4 regions of the Priestia sp. Y58 genome follow, and region 4 is predicted to be linked to each of the others. Evidence: riboswitches for the same ligand, from Rfam matches in the RefSeq annotation. Region 4 holds a riboswitch; each other region holds the start of a gene.
What was found. Region 4 has a riboswitch for S-adenosylmethionine ahead of MMB68_RS00170 (sulfite oxidase-like oxidoreductase). Riboswitches for the same ligand answer to the same signal wherever they lie in the genome.
Positions count from the first base shown of each region.

Region 1: it holds a riboswitch for S-adenosylmethionine, as region 4 does, so the genes downstream of both, MMB68_RS01055 (hypothetical protein) here and MMB68_RS00170 (sulfite oxidase-like oxidoreductase) in region 4, are expected to answer to the same signal.
Region 2: it holds a riboswitch for S-adenosylmethionine, as region 4 does, so the genes downstream of both, MMB68_RS18050 (phosphoadenylyl-sulfate reductase) here and MMB68_RS00170 (sulfite oxidase-like oxidoreductase) in region 4, are expected to answer to the same signal.
Region 3: it holds a riboswitch for S-adenosylmethionine, as region 4 does, so the genes downstream of both, mtnW (2,3-diketo-5-methylthiopentyl-1-phosphate enolase) here and MMB68_RS00170 (sulfite oxidase-like oxidoreductase) in region 4, are expected to answer to the same signal.

Region 1 covers NZ_JAKWFL010000001.1:184,217-187,487, forward strand. The annotation lists gene alaP (alanine permease AlaP) at 1-958, opposite strand, end outside; gene MMB68_RS01050 (DUF1540 domain-containing protein) at 1,274-1,432, opposite strand; gene MMB68_RS01055 (hypothetical protein) at 1,533-1,871, opposite strand; SAM riboswitch class I at 1,941-2,042, opposite strand; gene MMB68_RS01060 (hypothetical protein) at 2,164-2,460, shown strand; gene MMB68_RS01065 (GNAT family N-acetyltransferase) at 2,473-2,919, opposite strand; gene MMB68_RS01070 (hypothetical protein) at 3,000-3,271, opposite strand, start outside.
Region 2 covers NZ_JAKWFL010000006.1:7,926-11,196, reverse strand. The annotation lists gene MMB68_RS18065 (potassium channel family protein) at 1-82, opposite strand, end outside; gene MMB68_RS18060 (VOC family protein) at 150-533, opposite strand; gene cdaS (sporulation-specific diadenylate cyclase CdaS) at 631-1,257, opposite strand; SAM riboswitch class I at 1,571-1,673, shown strand; gene MMB68_RS18050 (phosphoadenylyl-sulfate reductase) at 1,928-2,641, shown strand; gene MMB68_RS18045 (inorganic phosphate transporter) at 2,661-3,271, shown strand, end outside.
Region 3 covers NZ_JAKWFL010000004.1:242,301-245,571, forward strand. The annotation lists gene MMB68_RS14505 (carbon-nitrogen family hydrolase) at 1-563, opposite strand, end outside; gene MMB68_RS14510 (pyridoxal phosphate-dependent aminotransferase) at 675-1,847, shown strand; SAM riboswitch class I at 1,978-2,084, shown strand; gene mtnW (2,3-diketo-5-methylthiopentyl-1-phosphate enolase) at 2,165-3,271, shown strand, end outside.
Region 4 covers NZ_JAKWFL010000001.1:21,389-24,659, forward strand. The annotation lists gene moaC (cyclic pyranopterin monophosphate synthase MoaC) at 1-470, shown strand, start outside; gene MMB68_RS00165 (MogA/MoaB family molybdenum cofactor biosynthesis protein) at 483-995, shown strand; gene MMB68_RS00170 (sulfite oxidase-like oxidoreductase) at 1,029-1,691, opposite strand; SAM riboswitch class I at 1,767-1,873, opposite strand; gene MMB68_RS00175 (hypothetical protein) at 2,018-2,386, opposite strand; gene MMB68_RS00180 (putative polysaccharide biosynthesis protein) at 2,406-3,271, opposite strand, start outside.

The sequences.
Region 1 (3,271 bases), 160 kb from region 4:
CTCCGTGCTCTGCTAAGTTAAACAGCATACGGCCTGTACTAAAAATACCGCTGTTACAAGAAGAAAGAGCTGCTGTTAACACGACAAAGTTAATAATGCCAGCAGCCGCTGGAATGCCGATTTTTTCAAATGTTAATACAAACGGACTTCCCTGTGAACCAATTTCTTGCCAAGGATAAATCGACATAATAACAAATAATGCACCGACGTAGAAAATAAGAATACGCCAAAAGACAGAATCAATCGCTCTTGCTAAAGATTTTTCCGGATTTTTCACTTCTCCTGCGGTAACGCCGATCATTTCAATTCCTAAATACGCAAACATAACCATTTGCAGCGACAGCAAAATACCTTTGAATCCGTTCGGGAACAGTCCGCCGTTGTCCCACAAGTTTTTGATACCAGTCGCAACGCCGCCGTTGCCTATTCCAAACACAATCATTAATAATCCAACGGCAATCATTAACACAATCGCTAAAATTTTAATAAGTGCAAACCAAAATTCCAGTTCACCATATGCCTTAACAGCTAAGAAGTTAACCGTTGTCATGATGACAAGCGCGGATAACGCCCAAATCCAGTTTGGTACATCCGGATACCAATACCCCATATAAATACCAACGGCTGTAATTTCAGCCATACATGTTACAACCCATAAAAACCAGTAGTTCCAACCTGTTAAATAACCAGCAAGCGGCCCTAAATAGTCGCGTGCGTACTTGCTGAATGAACCTGCAACAGGTTTTTGAATAGCCATTTCTCCAAGTGCTCTCATAATAAAAAACATAATCATTCCGCTAAATCCGTACGCCAATAATATTCCTGGTCCTGCTAATTTAATAGCAGATGCAGATCCAAGAAACAGCCCTACCCCTATGGCTGCTCCTAAGGACATCAGCGTCACATGTCTTTCTTCTAACCCGCGTTTCAATTCTTTCCCCTGAGTTTTCCCCTGCATAAACGTCTCCCCTTTTTCCAATCTGTCAAAACGAGATGAATACAGCCTTTTGTTAGCGCTTTCATATAAGTTTGTGCTAAAAGTCAGCTAGGCTATATATTTGTATTCTATCACCTTTCTCTCACTTTTCTTTTGTCGAAAAACGAAAAAATTATCTTATCATTTTGTTTAAACGCACAATTAGATGCAGACACTGCTTTTTTACTATGTATTTATTATTGCACCTAAGTAATAGTATTTTTTAAAAATAGAAAAACGCCGACTCAACTCCGTCAGCGCATCGTTCATTTTATGCTTTTTTATAAAAACTAGCATTTATCTCGCGGGTTCAAAAGTTTTACATCCAGGTTCTTCCATTTCAGAAACATGGTGACTACTTTCAGGACTCACAACGTAAATGGACTCTGCACTGCATTTATTTCCGGACTTCCAATACATACACTCATTCACTTCACATAATACACCTTGTGCCACTGTTATCCCTCCTTTGCTTTTCTTATCTATTCACTACCCGAAATATAACGATTCTAACATTTTCACGCAAAAAAACCGCTTGTTTATCAAGCGGATCTTTTTATTGCGTGTGTTCAACATACTGTTTTTTAGCTAAATATAACTCACGGCTCAGCGTGATCCGCCGTTCTCTTAATTTCCTTAATTTAGCCTGAAATTGTTCGTTAGTTGGCTCTTCTTGAATCAAGCGATACGTAAAAGAAATATCTTCATTTAACTGTTTAAAATCTTCCCATATCTCTTGAACGAGGGCGCATTGTTTTTCTTCAAATGAACGACTTTGCTGCGTTTTTAGCGCGGCTAAGATTTCCTGCTGCCACGTTTCGTCTTTTATTTCTTTTGCTAATAAGTATATATCTAAATAATCGTCAATGCATAAAGCCGTTTGTTTATTATTCAATGTCATCACCTTTTCTATACGAAATGTTTCTTCCTAAGAAGAGGGTTTCATCATAGAAAAAGATTCCTCTTCTTATCTGTCAGAGCTAGGCTATGCTGGAATTAGCACCATTCAATAATTGTGGTTGCTGAGGCTTCAAAGGGCCAGTCCCTCCACCTCTCTAGATAAGAATATTTCGCTTTTAAATTATTTCTGACTATTCTAATATGTTTTATAGGTTACGTCAATAGCTTTTCAATAAAAAGAAAAAAGAAGTAAAATATGGTATGATTTTATAAAGGATGGTGAGCACATGAAACGATATATGTTATCTGCTTTTTTGGGAAGCTTGCTGCTGCTTCTTAGCATTGCCTTTTCATCTACTTTCCACGTTGCAATTGTCAAAACAACCGGAAGCATTGGAGGGATTATTTTAGCAGCGGCGGCTCTGATTATGAACGTGCTTGAAGATCCCCCCTCCTCAGACAATACAGGTGGCGGAGCCGTTGAAGTACTAGATAAAGGCGCTGTTTGGGCTACTTATTTACTTTTACTTTCATTACCGAACCTCATCGCATGTATAACATCTTATGTTTTATGGACTCGCTGACATTCACCAACGTTACGGACGTTTTACCATCTGTAAGGTCATTGATATTTGTTTATCTACAAATCCAAGGTCACGATACACATGCTGTGCAAAATTCCCAGCATGAACGCTGAGTCTGATTTCAGGATATCCTTTGATAGACAATTCATTGATTGCTTTTTGCATTAACGGCTTGGCTAGACCTTGCCCGCGGTATTCCGGTACAACATATAATTCATAGATAAAGCCAATTTCTTCTTTTGAAAAGAAGTCGGCAGACGGGCCGATAAGAACCCAGCCTGCGAGTTTATTTTCTTGTCTCGAAACTAAATAATAACAGCCTTTTTTAAGGGCACTACCAACTAGTTCATTTACGCGTTCAGCTGACGGATGAAACTGCTTCATTGTTCCTTCAAACAGCGCATCAGCAGATTTTGTCCGAATTTCCTGTATTTCTTCTTCAGTAGCTTTTGCAATCATTACGATCTCTCCTTTCGTGTTCGTTTTCCACATGCGAGGATAAATTCCTGCAAAAAAAGTCTTCGCCTAAGCGAAGACTTTTATTTAAATTCAAAATGTTCTTGATGATTGCCTTGTTCGTCCGTCCAGTTAATCATAATGTCTAAACCTGCCGCTTTTCCAGGAACAGCAAAATTCGCATAGCGAAAACGCTGACCGCTTTTGCTTAAGTTAGACCTTTCAATGGGAGAAAACAAGCTGTATTTTGCCTTGTTTTTTCCTTCATGCCGAAAAGCTTGGACCTGTACGCGCTCTACATCTTTTCCAATGTTTTCAACGGTTAATCCATATGTATGATAGACGTTATTTTTCC
Region 2 (3,271 bases), on a different contig from region 4:
GTAAAACAAGGCAGCCGATAATAAAAAGAAGCCGCACTAAAATAGAACGACGAAAAAGTCGAAATAATAGCCATTCCATCATAAAAAAACCTCCAGTGATTAGTCATAGCCACAGTATGACCATTTTTCACTGAAGGTATAAGATATCTTTATCTTTTTACTTCGTAATATTCAATCCATTCTTTGTCTGGACCGTAGAAAAATAAGTATCTTGCTCCATTTGGCAAAGTTACAATGTTTTCTTCCACAAATGAAACGCCTGCTGATTTTAAACGCTCAAACTCCTCTTCAATTCCATCTACTGCTAGCGCGAAATGATGTACTTTACCTTCGTTAGGTAAGCTTGAGTTATACCCTTGAATTAACTCTACGATTACATTGCCTTCTAAACCTAGAAAAGCTAGCTTCAAAGATGGATCGGTATGTGGTAGTGTTTCGATGAGCTCTAATCCCACTTTTTGCGTATAGAACTCAATAGATTCTTCTATATCCTTTACTTGAACGCCTACATGTTCAAATTTTAAAATTGTCATATGCATCACCCGTATCTATAGTATGTAAAAACTATGAAATATATTAAAGAGAAAGGATATAGAAGTCAAGATAGGGCTGCTTATCAGGAAAGGGCTCTTAAATCATATTTTTGCTGGAGTGAATAGGGTAGAGGCTTCCATCAAGAGCAAACGAAATTTTGCCTGTTTCTTCAGATACAACTAAAATTAATGCATCCGATTTTTCCGACATTCCAATGGCTGCACGGTGACGTGTTCCCAATTTTTTGGTCGTTGAAATAATAGACGAGAGAGGTAAAACATTAGCAGCTGAGATAAGCTGATTATTTCTAATTAGGACGGCTCCGTCATGTAAGGGTGTCCCTGGATAGAACAGTGTTTCAACTAGCGTAGCGCTGACAGGAGCTTGAATAGGCATTCCTTTTTGAATAAGAGGGTCTACATTTTGTTCCCGTTCAATGACAATTAAAGCGCCGTGACGTTTCTCAGAAAGGTTATGAATAGCTAAGGACAGAGCAGCATATTCAAATGTATAAGGCGATAAGTAATGACGCAAGTAATAAGAGGCGGCCGTAGCTTGAACATCTTGAAATAACCTTCTCATCTCCTCAAAATCACATAGGATACAATGATCACTCGTGTCTAAATGTTTAATTAAATTAGAGGCTTCAGTTGAAATTTGCTGTAAATATGTTCGCACATTATTTTTAATTGTATCGTCTAATTGAAAAGGTTGTCTCTCCATCTTATATAGCTCCTATCTGTCAGTCAGTGTTATCTGTAATGTGTGCTAATGTGGGTGAATTATCCGTAAAGCTTATAAATCCCTTATTAATTTTATAGGGAGGTTTTGTGTTTTATTTAGCAAGAGAATATAAAAAGTTGGAGAAAAAAGAAAGCGTTTTATAAACTGGTATGTTCACATTTGGTTTAAATTTACATATGTTGTTTTAAATAAAAGTATAGATATTTCTGTGAATTTAAAGTATAGTTTTCTTATCGGATATATGATTTTTAATGTTGACAAATATTCTAAATATGCTAAAATTTTTAAAAAATGCTTATCAAGAGTGGTGGAGGGATCTGGCCCGCTGAACCCCGGCAACCTGCTTAGCAAGGTGCTAACTCCAGCAAAGTGTGTATCATTTTGAAAGATAAGGTGAAAATTTATTGCCTACCCAGTCTTTCAATATGGAAGACTTTTTATTTTGATATAGCGCAAGCGATAATTTAAGGAAGGACATTAATGACTGTAACCCCCGACTTAAAACAAATCTTTGAGCACGTGGAAGCAAAGTAAGAATTAAATAGTTTCGCTGACTAGACACACTAGAGGCGGTTTTATCCAATTCTAGTGGGTAAAACCGTCTTTTTTTATTGGATAACGCGGATAACTAAGAATTGGAGTGAAGAAAATGGCAGACTTATATACGTACGAAAACTGGAGTGATACATTTCCAGAGTTCGACAGTGAAGACGAAACAAAAGGAGCCCTTTCAGCATTGCAGTGGGCGTATGATACCTACGGAGATTCAATTATTTATGCATCAAGCTTTGGTATTGAAGGGATCGTGTTAATTGATTTAATTTCAAAAGTGAAAAAAGATGCTGAAATTGTCTTTTTAGATACGGGCGTTCATTTTAAAGAAACATATGAAGTAATTGATGCAATTAAAGAACGCTTTCCTGATTTGCGTATTCATATGAAAAAACCGGATTTAACGCTTGCAGAACAAGCTGAGAAACATGGAGATGAGCTTTGGAAGAGTCAGCCTAACTTATGCTGTCAAATTCGAAAAATCATCCCGTTAAGGGAATCTCTTGCTCCTTATGATGCGTGGATTTCTGGTTTGAGACGCGAGCAGTCTGAATCTCGTGCCAACACGAATTATTTTAATAAAGATGAGAAATTCAAGAAAGTGAAAGTCTGCCCGTTAATTCATTGGTCTTGGAAAGAAGTTTGGCGCTATGTGTATAAGCATGATTTACCATATAACAAACTTCATGATCAAGGCTACCCAAGCATCGGCTGTGAGCCCTGTACCGCACCTGCCTACAATGTAGACGATTTACGTTCAGGAAGATGGGCAGGTACACAAAAAGTTGAATGCGGATTACACGAATCTTAAATACGAAAGAGCTGAATAAATGATGCTTTTATATGTTGCCTTTATCATTGCGCTTTTTTTTGCAATGAATATTGGGGCAAGCGGTGCAGCAGCAGCTATGGGCGTTTCATACGGCTCCGGTGCGATTAAAAAGCGAAGAGTAGCCCTGTTCATCTGTGCTGTAGGTATTGTGCTCGGAGCCATTATCGGGGGCGGCGAGGTGGTAAAAACCATCAGTTCAGGTATCATACCTGAAAAATTGCTGTCAGTAGAATTAGTTATTATCATTCTGGCTGCTGCAACGCTGTCACTCTTTTTCGCGAATTTAATTGGTATCCCTCTATCAACAAGTGAAGTAACGGTTGGTTCAGTTGTTGGAGTAGGAGTAGCTTATCAATCTCTGTATGTGGAAAAACTTTTAGTTATCATGTCTTTTTGGATTATTGTTCCGCTGGTTTCATTTGTTATTGCTTTTTTGATTGGAAAAGTGATAAAACGCAGAGCGCATAAAAAAGAAGTAGAGGGAAAATGGAAAAGAGTTTTAACGATTTTAGTTATAGCCACGGGATTCTTTGAAGCCTTCTCAGCTGGAATGAATAACGTGGCAAATGCTGTCGGTCCTCTAGTAGGAGCTGGATTAATGGATGCCAC
Region 3 (3,271 bases), on a different contig from region 4:
GCACGGCTAATGAGAAGTGCTTTCCAGTGGGCAAGTCTTGGAGCCGGCCACTGAGCGACAACAAACAAGACTTCTGCTCCGCTGCTAGTATGAACCCGAATCCATTCTGGAAAACGAATATCGTAACAAATAACTCCTGCGCATAGTGACTGTTCAAGTGTAAAAAGATTTTTTGCCGTTCCTGCTTCTAGATAGAGGTGCTCATCCATTAATTTAAACAAGTGCAGTTTACTGTATTGTGATACTTCACGACCTTTTCGGTCAAAAATATACATCGTATTCGTGACGCCTTGCTCTGTTTTTTTCGCGATCGAGCCTGCCACAATATTTACTTCGTTCGTTTTAGCAAACTGAGAGATTAATTGCTTGGCCTGCTGTCCTTCATCATCTGCAATTTCGTCTAGCCGCGTCAAATCATAAGCTGTATCCCATAGCTCAGGAAGCACCAGGATATCAGGGTTTTCTTTCAGAGCTTCTGTCATTTTTTGTTGAATATATTTTCGGTTTTTAGTTGGGTTTCCAAACGCAATATCAAGCTGCAAACACGTAATTTTTACACTCACTTTATCATCCGTCCTTTTTTAGTAGTTGAAAAAAATGACTTTACAAGTTGAGTATTACAATATATTATTTGTGACTAGAATTTCAAGAATTTTTTGAGAAGGTGTGCGATGATGAAACAATTTGAGCAATCGGAACTATTAAAAAGTTTACCAAAACAATTTTTTGCATCACTTGTAGGCAAGGTAGGAAAAGTAATGGCCCAAGGGCACGACGTTATTAACTTAGGGCAGGGAAATCCTGATCAGCCTACTCCTTCACATATTGTAGAAACACTGCAAAAAGCAAGCGCTAATCCTATACATCATAAATATTCTCCATTTCGGGGGCATCAGTTTTTGAAAGAGGCCGTTGCGACTTTTTATAAGCGAGAATACGGGGTTGATGTGGATCCCGAAAAAGAAGTAGCTATTTTGTTTGGCGGGAAGGGTGGACTTGTTGAAATCCCGCAGTGCTTATTAAACCCTGGAGATACGGTGCTGGTTCCGGATCCTGGATATCCTGATTACTGGTCTGGAGTAGAGCTTGCAAAAGCCAAGATGGAAGTGATGCCGCTCACGGCTAAAAATCATTTTCTACCCGTATACGAAGAGATAAGTGAACGTGCTAAAGAACAGGCAAAGCTCATGTTTTTAAACTATCCCAATAATCCTACTGGTGCAGTGGCAACGGCAGAATTTTTTGAAGACACCGTGGCGTTTGCTGCCAAGCACGATATTTGTGTGGTACACGACTTTGCCTACGGAGCAATTGGATTTGATGGTAAAAAGCCAATCAGCTTTTTACAGACTCCTGGTGCAAAAGAGACGGGAATTGAAATTTATACTCTTTCTAAAACGTATAACATGGCGGGATGGCGAGTTGGATTTGCTGTAGGAAATGAAAGTGTAGTAGAAGCTATTAATCTTCTTCAAGATCATATGTATGTCAGTCTCTTTGGAGCGGTTCAAGAGGCAGCAGCCGCAGCTCTGTTAGAATCTCAACAATGTGTGAATGATTTAGTTAAGCGCTATGAATCTAGACGCAATACATTTATTCAAGGGCTTCGAGAAATTGGTTGGGACGTTACATCTCCAGCGGGCTCCTTTTTTGCATGGCTAAAAGTTCCTGGAGGATATACTTCTGAACAATTTTCAGATTTACTTCTTGAAAAAGCCCACGTTGTAGTGGCACCTGGAGTAGGCTTCGGAACATATGGTGAAGGCTATGTGCGCGTAGGACTGCTGACGGATGAAGAGCGCATGAGAGAAGCTGTATCTCGAATAAAAAAATTAAATTTATTTTAAAAACGCATTGACAATCCTTTTTGAGTTGGCTTAATATGTAAGAAGTTAACGAGATTAATAACCGATAAATCCTAGCGGTATTTTTTATTTAGTATATAATCTACGAATTCAATTTAAATAAATAGCAACTTTCTTATTAAGAGTAGGTGGAGGGACTAGCCCGATGAAGCCCGGCAACCGACTTAACGCATGTTAAGCACGGTGCTAATTCTTGCAGCAGCAGCTGAGAGATAAGAAGAGCAACGAAAGCCTCTTCTTAATCACAGAAGAGGTTTTTTTTATTAACGATATTAAACAGCAAGGGAGTTTTTAGCATAATGAGTGAAATCGTTGCAAGCTACTTACTACATGACAATAAAGGAAATTTTCATAAAAAAGCGGAAGGAATCGCTTTAGGACTAACCGTCGGCTCATGGACAGATCTGCCGCTTTTAGATCAGCAGCAGCTTCAAAAGCATAAAGGGCGCGTCGTGTCCGTAACGGAGCTTCAAGATTGCGAACGTGTTAACGGATATTTAGGCAGAGAGGTTAAGCAGGCTATTGTCAAAATTGCTTATCCAACTGCCAACTTTTCAAGAGATTTACCGGCTATTTTAGTTACTGTTTTCGGAAAACTATCACTTGATGGAAAAGTGAAATTATTAGACTTGGATTTTCCTGATGAATTATTAGCTGAATTCCCAGGACCGCGCTTTGGAATAGAAGGTATACGAGAGAAACTAGGCGTTTATGACCGTCCGCTTGTGATGAGTATTTTTAAAGGCGTGATTGGAAGAGACATGACGTACTTAACAACTCAGCTGCGTGAGCAAGCGCTTGGCGGAGTGGATTTGGTTAAAGACGACGAGATTTTGTTTGATAGTGAACGAACACCTTTTGAAGCTCGCGTTACAGAGGGAAAAAAAGTACTGAATGAAGTATACGAAAAAACGGGACACCGCACGCTGTATGCTGTTAATTTAACGGGACGAACGTTTGAATTAAAAGAAAAAGCGAGAAAAGCAGCTGAGCTAGGAGCCGATGCTCTTTTATTCAACGTATTTGCTTACGGATTAGACGTACTGCAGGCACTTCGAGAAGATGATGAAATTAACTTGCCGATTATGGCTCACCCAGCTGTTAGCGGAGCGCTTACGCCATCAGAGTTTTACGGTTTTTCAAATTCATTACTGCTTGGAAAGCTATTACGCTTAGCCGGAGCAGATTTTTCGCTATTTCCATCACCATACGGAAGCGTAGCGCTTTCTCTTGAAGACACGACAGGCATTGCCTACGAATTAACGCGTCCTGTGTACAAATATAAGCAGACTTTCCCGGTTCCTTCAGCAGGAATTCATCCTGGAATGGTACCGCAGCTTGTGAAGGACTTTGGAATCGACAGCATTATCAATGCAGGAGGCGGAGTTCACGGTCATCCAGACGGC
Region 4 (3,271 bases):
TTAATGACCAAGGCCGTGCCAACATGGTCGATATTAGCGAAAAATCTATCACTCGCCGCGCTGCAACCGCTCGTTCAAGCATACTTGTTAACAAAGGAATTCACGAAGCCATTGTAGAACATAAGATCGGAAAAGGCGACGTGCTTGCTGTCGCACAAATAGCGGGAATCATGGCTGCAAAACGCACGTCTGACATTATTCCGATGTGTCACCCCCTTTTATTAAAAGGCGTAAACCTTTCATTTGACTGGGATACAAGCAATGATCAATACCGTTTATTAATAGAAGCAACTGTTAAAACGGAAGGCTCAACGGGCGTTGAAATGGAAGCTTTAACCGCCGCTTCTGCCTGCGCTCTAACCGTTTATGATATGTGCAAAGCCATTGATAAAGGCATGATTATCGGCGAAACGTATCTGCTTGAAAAATCAGGCGGCAAAAACGGTGACTACAAGCGTACGGAAGCGTAAAGGAGGTACATAATGAGCGTACATGAACATAAATCTAAAGCAACTCAGCCCGTTCGCTGCAAAGTCATTACGGTATCCGACACACGTACAAAAGAAACCGATAAAAGCGGTGCGCTGATGATCCAACTTCTGAAAGAACATGACATGCAAGTCGCTTCCTATGAAATTGTAAAAGACGACCAAACGTCGATTCAACAAGCGATACTTGCCGGATGCAGTGATGAGGACATTGACGTTGTTCTCACAAACGGCGGGACTGGCATTACAAAACGAGACGTTACGATTGAAGCCGTTCAAGCGCTGATTCATAAAGAAATCGTTGGGTTTGGCGAGCTGTTTCGCATGCTGAGCTACACCGAAGACATTGGCAGCGCAGCGATTATGAGCCGGGCAATTGCCGGGACGATTAACGAAAAAGCCGTTTTTTCTACACCAGGATCAAGCGGTGCTGTTCGTCTAGCTATGACCAAACTGATTTTGCCTGAACTTCGCCACGTTGTGTGGGAATTAAACCGCCAGCGCTGACAAAATGCCTATGCGCGTGCATAGGCATTTTTATTAATCATAGTCTTTATGTACCCACTCATCTTCTGGAATGCCTAAATCTTCTCCAGAAAAACGCTCTTCTTTAAACGGATCTCCTCTAAGATGAAAGCCGTTTTGCTCCCAAAAGCCAGGATGATTTTCATCAATAGCTTCAAAGCCTCGAAGCCATTTAACACTTTTCCAAAAGTACAAATGCGGAACAACCAATCGCAGCGGATATCCGTGCTTAGCTGTAAGCGGCTCTCCGTTAAAGGAATGAGCGAGAAGAATATCGGCTCTCAGTAAATCTTTTACTTCAATATTTGACGTATAGTCATTATCTCCGTGCAGCATGATGTATTTACTTTTCAACTCCACGCCAACTGCTTTTAAAAAGTCTGTAAACAGCACGCCCGTAAATTCATTATCAAGTCTTGTCCATCTCGTTACGCAGTGAATATCACATTTCACCGTTGTTTGCGGCATGTTCAATATATCTTGATACGAAAGCGTCACTTCTTTGTCTACCAACCCAAACACGCGAAGCGTCCACTCCTCTAAGTTATACTCCGGCACGTCGCCTTCATGCAAAATAGGAAAGCGCTCTGTCACTACTTGCCCCGGAGGCACTCGTCCTTCATACTTTGGATCAATTTCTGGTGTTTTCATTCGTTTAATACGGTCTGCTTTGTTCAAATAATCACCTCGTTGTTTTTTGTACATAAAAAGCCCTTCCTTAAATAAATAAGGAAGAGCTTTGTTTCAGCTTCTTCCTTATCTCTAAGAGCGATACACTCTTAAGGATTTGGCACCATTCTGTCATAGACAGCGGTTGCCGGGTTTCACAGGGCCAGTCCCTCCACCTCTCTTGATAAGGAAACAAATTGTATTTGTTTTATGTAATAAAGTCAGTATTAAGCTTTTTGTCATAATTGTCAATATTATTTTTCTTTTTCGCCAAAAAACTTTAAAAACAGATAGGGTTATAAGGTTTTAGTCTACTAAAATACCATATAAAGCCTTTACCCTTCTCCATCAATCATCGTATACTTCCTAGCAAAGCGCTTGTAGTAAATTTGCTCATCCTCTTGTCCATCGTTAAAAACAAGTCGGTTATGATCAATATCTTTTTCTTTTAACACATAGCCTTTTTCGTTCATCATATGAATATATTCATCTAAATGTCCTTTTTTCACCATATAGTGAAGAGCATCATCTGAATCCGTAGTCTTTGCTACACCTTGACTTCCCACCTCTAACTTGAATACAGCTGTTGCTGTTTGAATCGGACGATAATCGCCAAACACTCTTTCCCAATTTAATAGCAGCAGCGCGCCGAAAATGATGATACATCCTCCAGCCGCTACGGTTAGTAAAAATCGTTTTGACACACCTTTCTCTCCTTTACATTTACATTCTTTTTCTTCTATTTAATACAACAGATTGCCCTAAACTTGTTTTTACGCCAAGTCCTAGATACACGGCAGCACCTAAAGCAATTGAAATACAAGATGTGCTAATCGCAAGTGAAGATGCAGACAGCTTATTTTCTAAAAAATAGTGAGAAGTATAATTGCCGATAATTACAGCGGCTGACATCACACTTACTAATAAAACAGGTGTCAACGCAGCTTGTCCCAGTGATTGAACTCGGTAAGAAATAGATTTTTCAATTAAATAGAAGTTATATATAACCGATACACCATACCCTCCGTAAGTCGCGACAACCGGTCCAATTTCTTTTAAGCTTGAAACCAACAGTACGTTTAATACTATCTTCACAACAATTCCTAAGCCCAAGCCTAAAATTAGCTTCTTTTGTTGATTAATTCCTTGGAGAATTGCGGCTGTTACGGTAAAAAGAGCAAAAAGAATCGCAGCAGGCGCATACCATTGTAAAACAACTCCACCGATTTCAGGACTGTTTTTCGCTCCAAAAATCATCATATATACCGGCTTGCCTAATAAACAAAGCCCCACGGCAGCAGGAAGAGTAAAAAACAACAGCAGCTGCAGCGTTTTTGTAATTTTCCCTTTTACTTCCCGTAAATTTCCTTGTACAAAAGAAGACGTAATGCCCGGAATCAGCGACATGCTGAAGGCAGTCGCTAACGATACCGGCACCATCACCAAAATCTGGGCTAATCCAATGACGGAGTTGATCGTTTCGGCTTTAGCTTGTCCATATCCTATTGATTGAAAGAGCATGTTAATCGTAAACGTATCAATATTTTGATAGATAGGAATAGCTAAACCAACTAATACAAACGGAACAG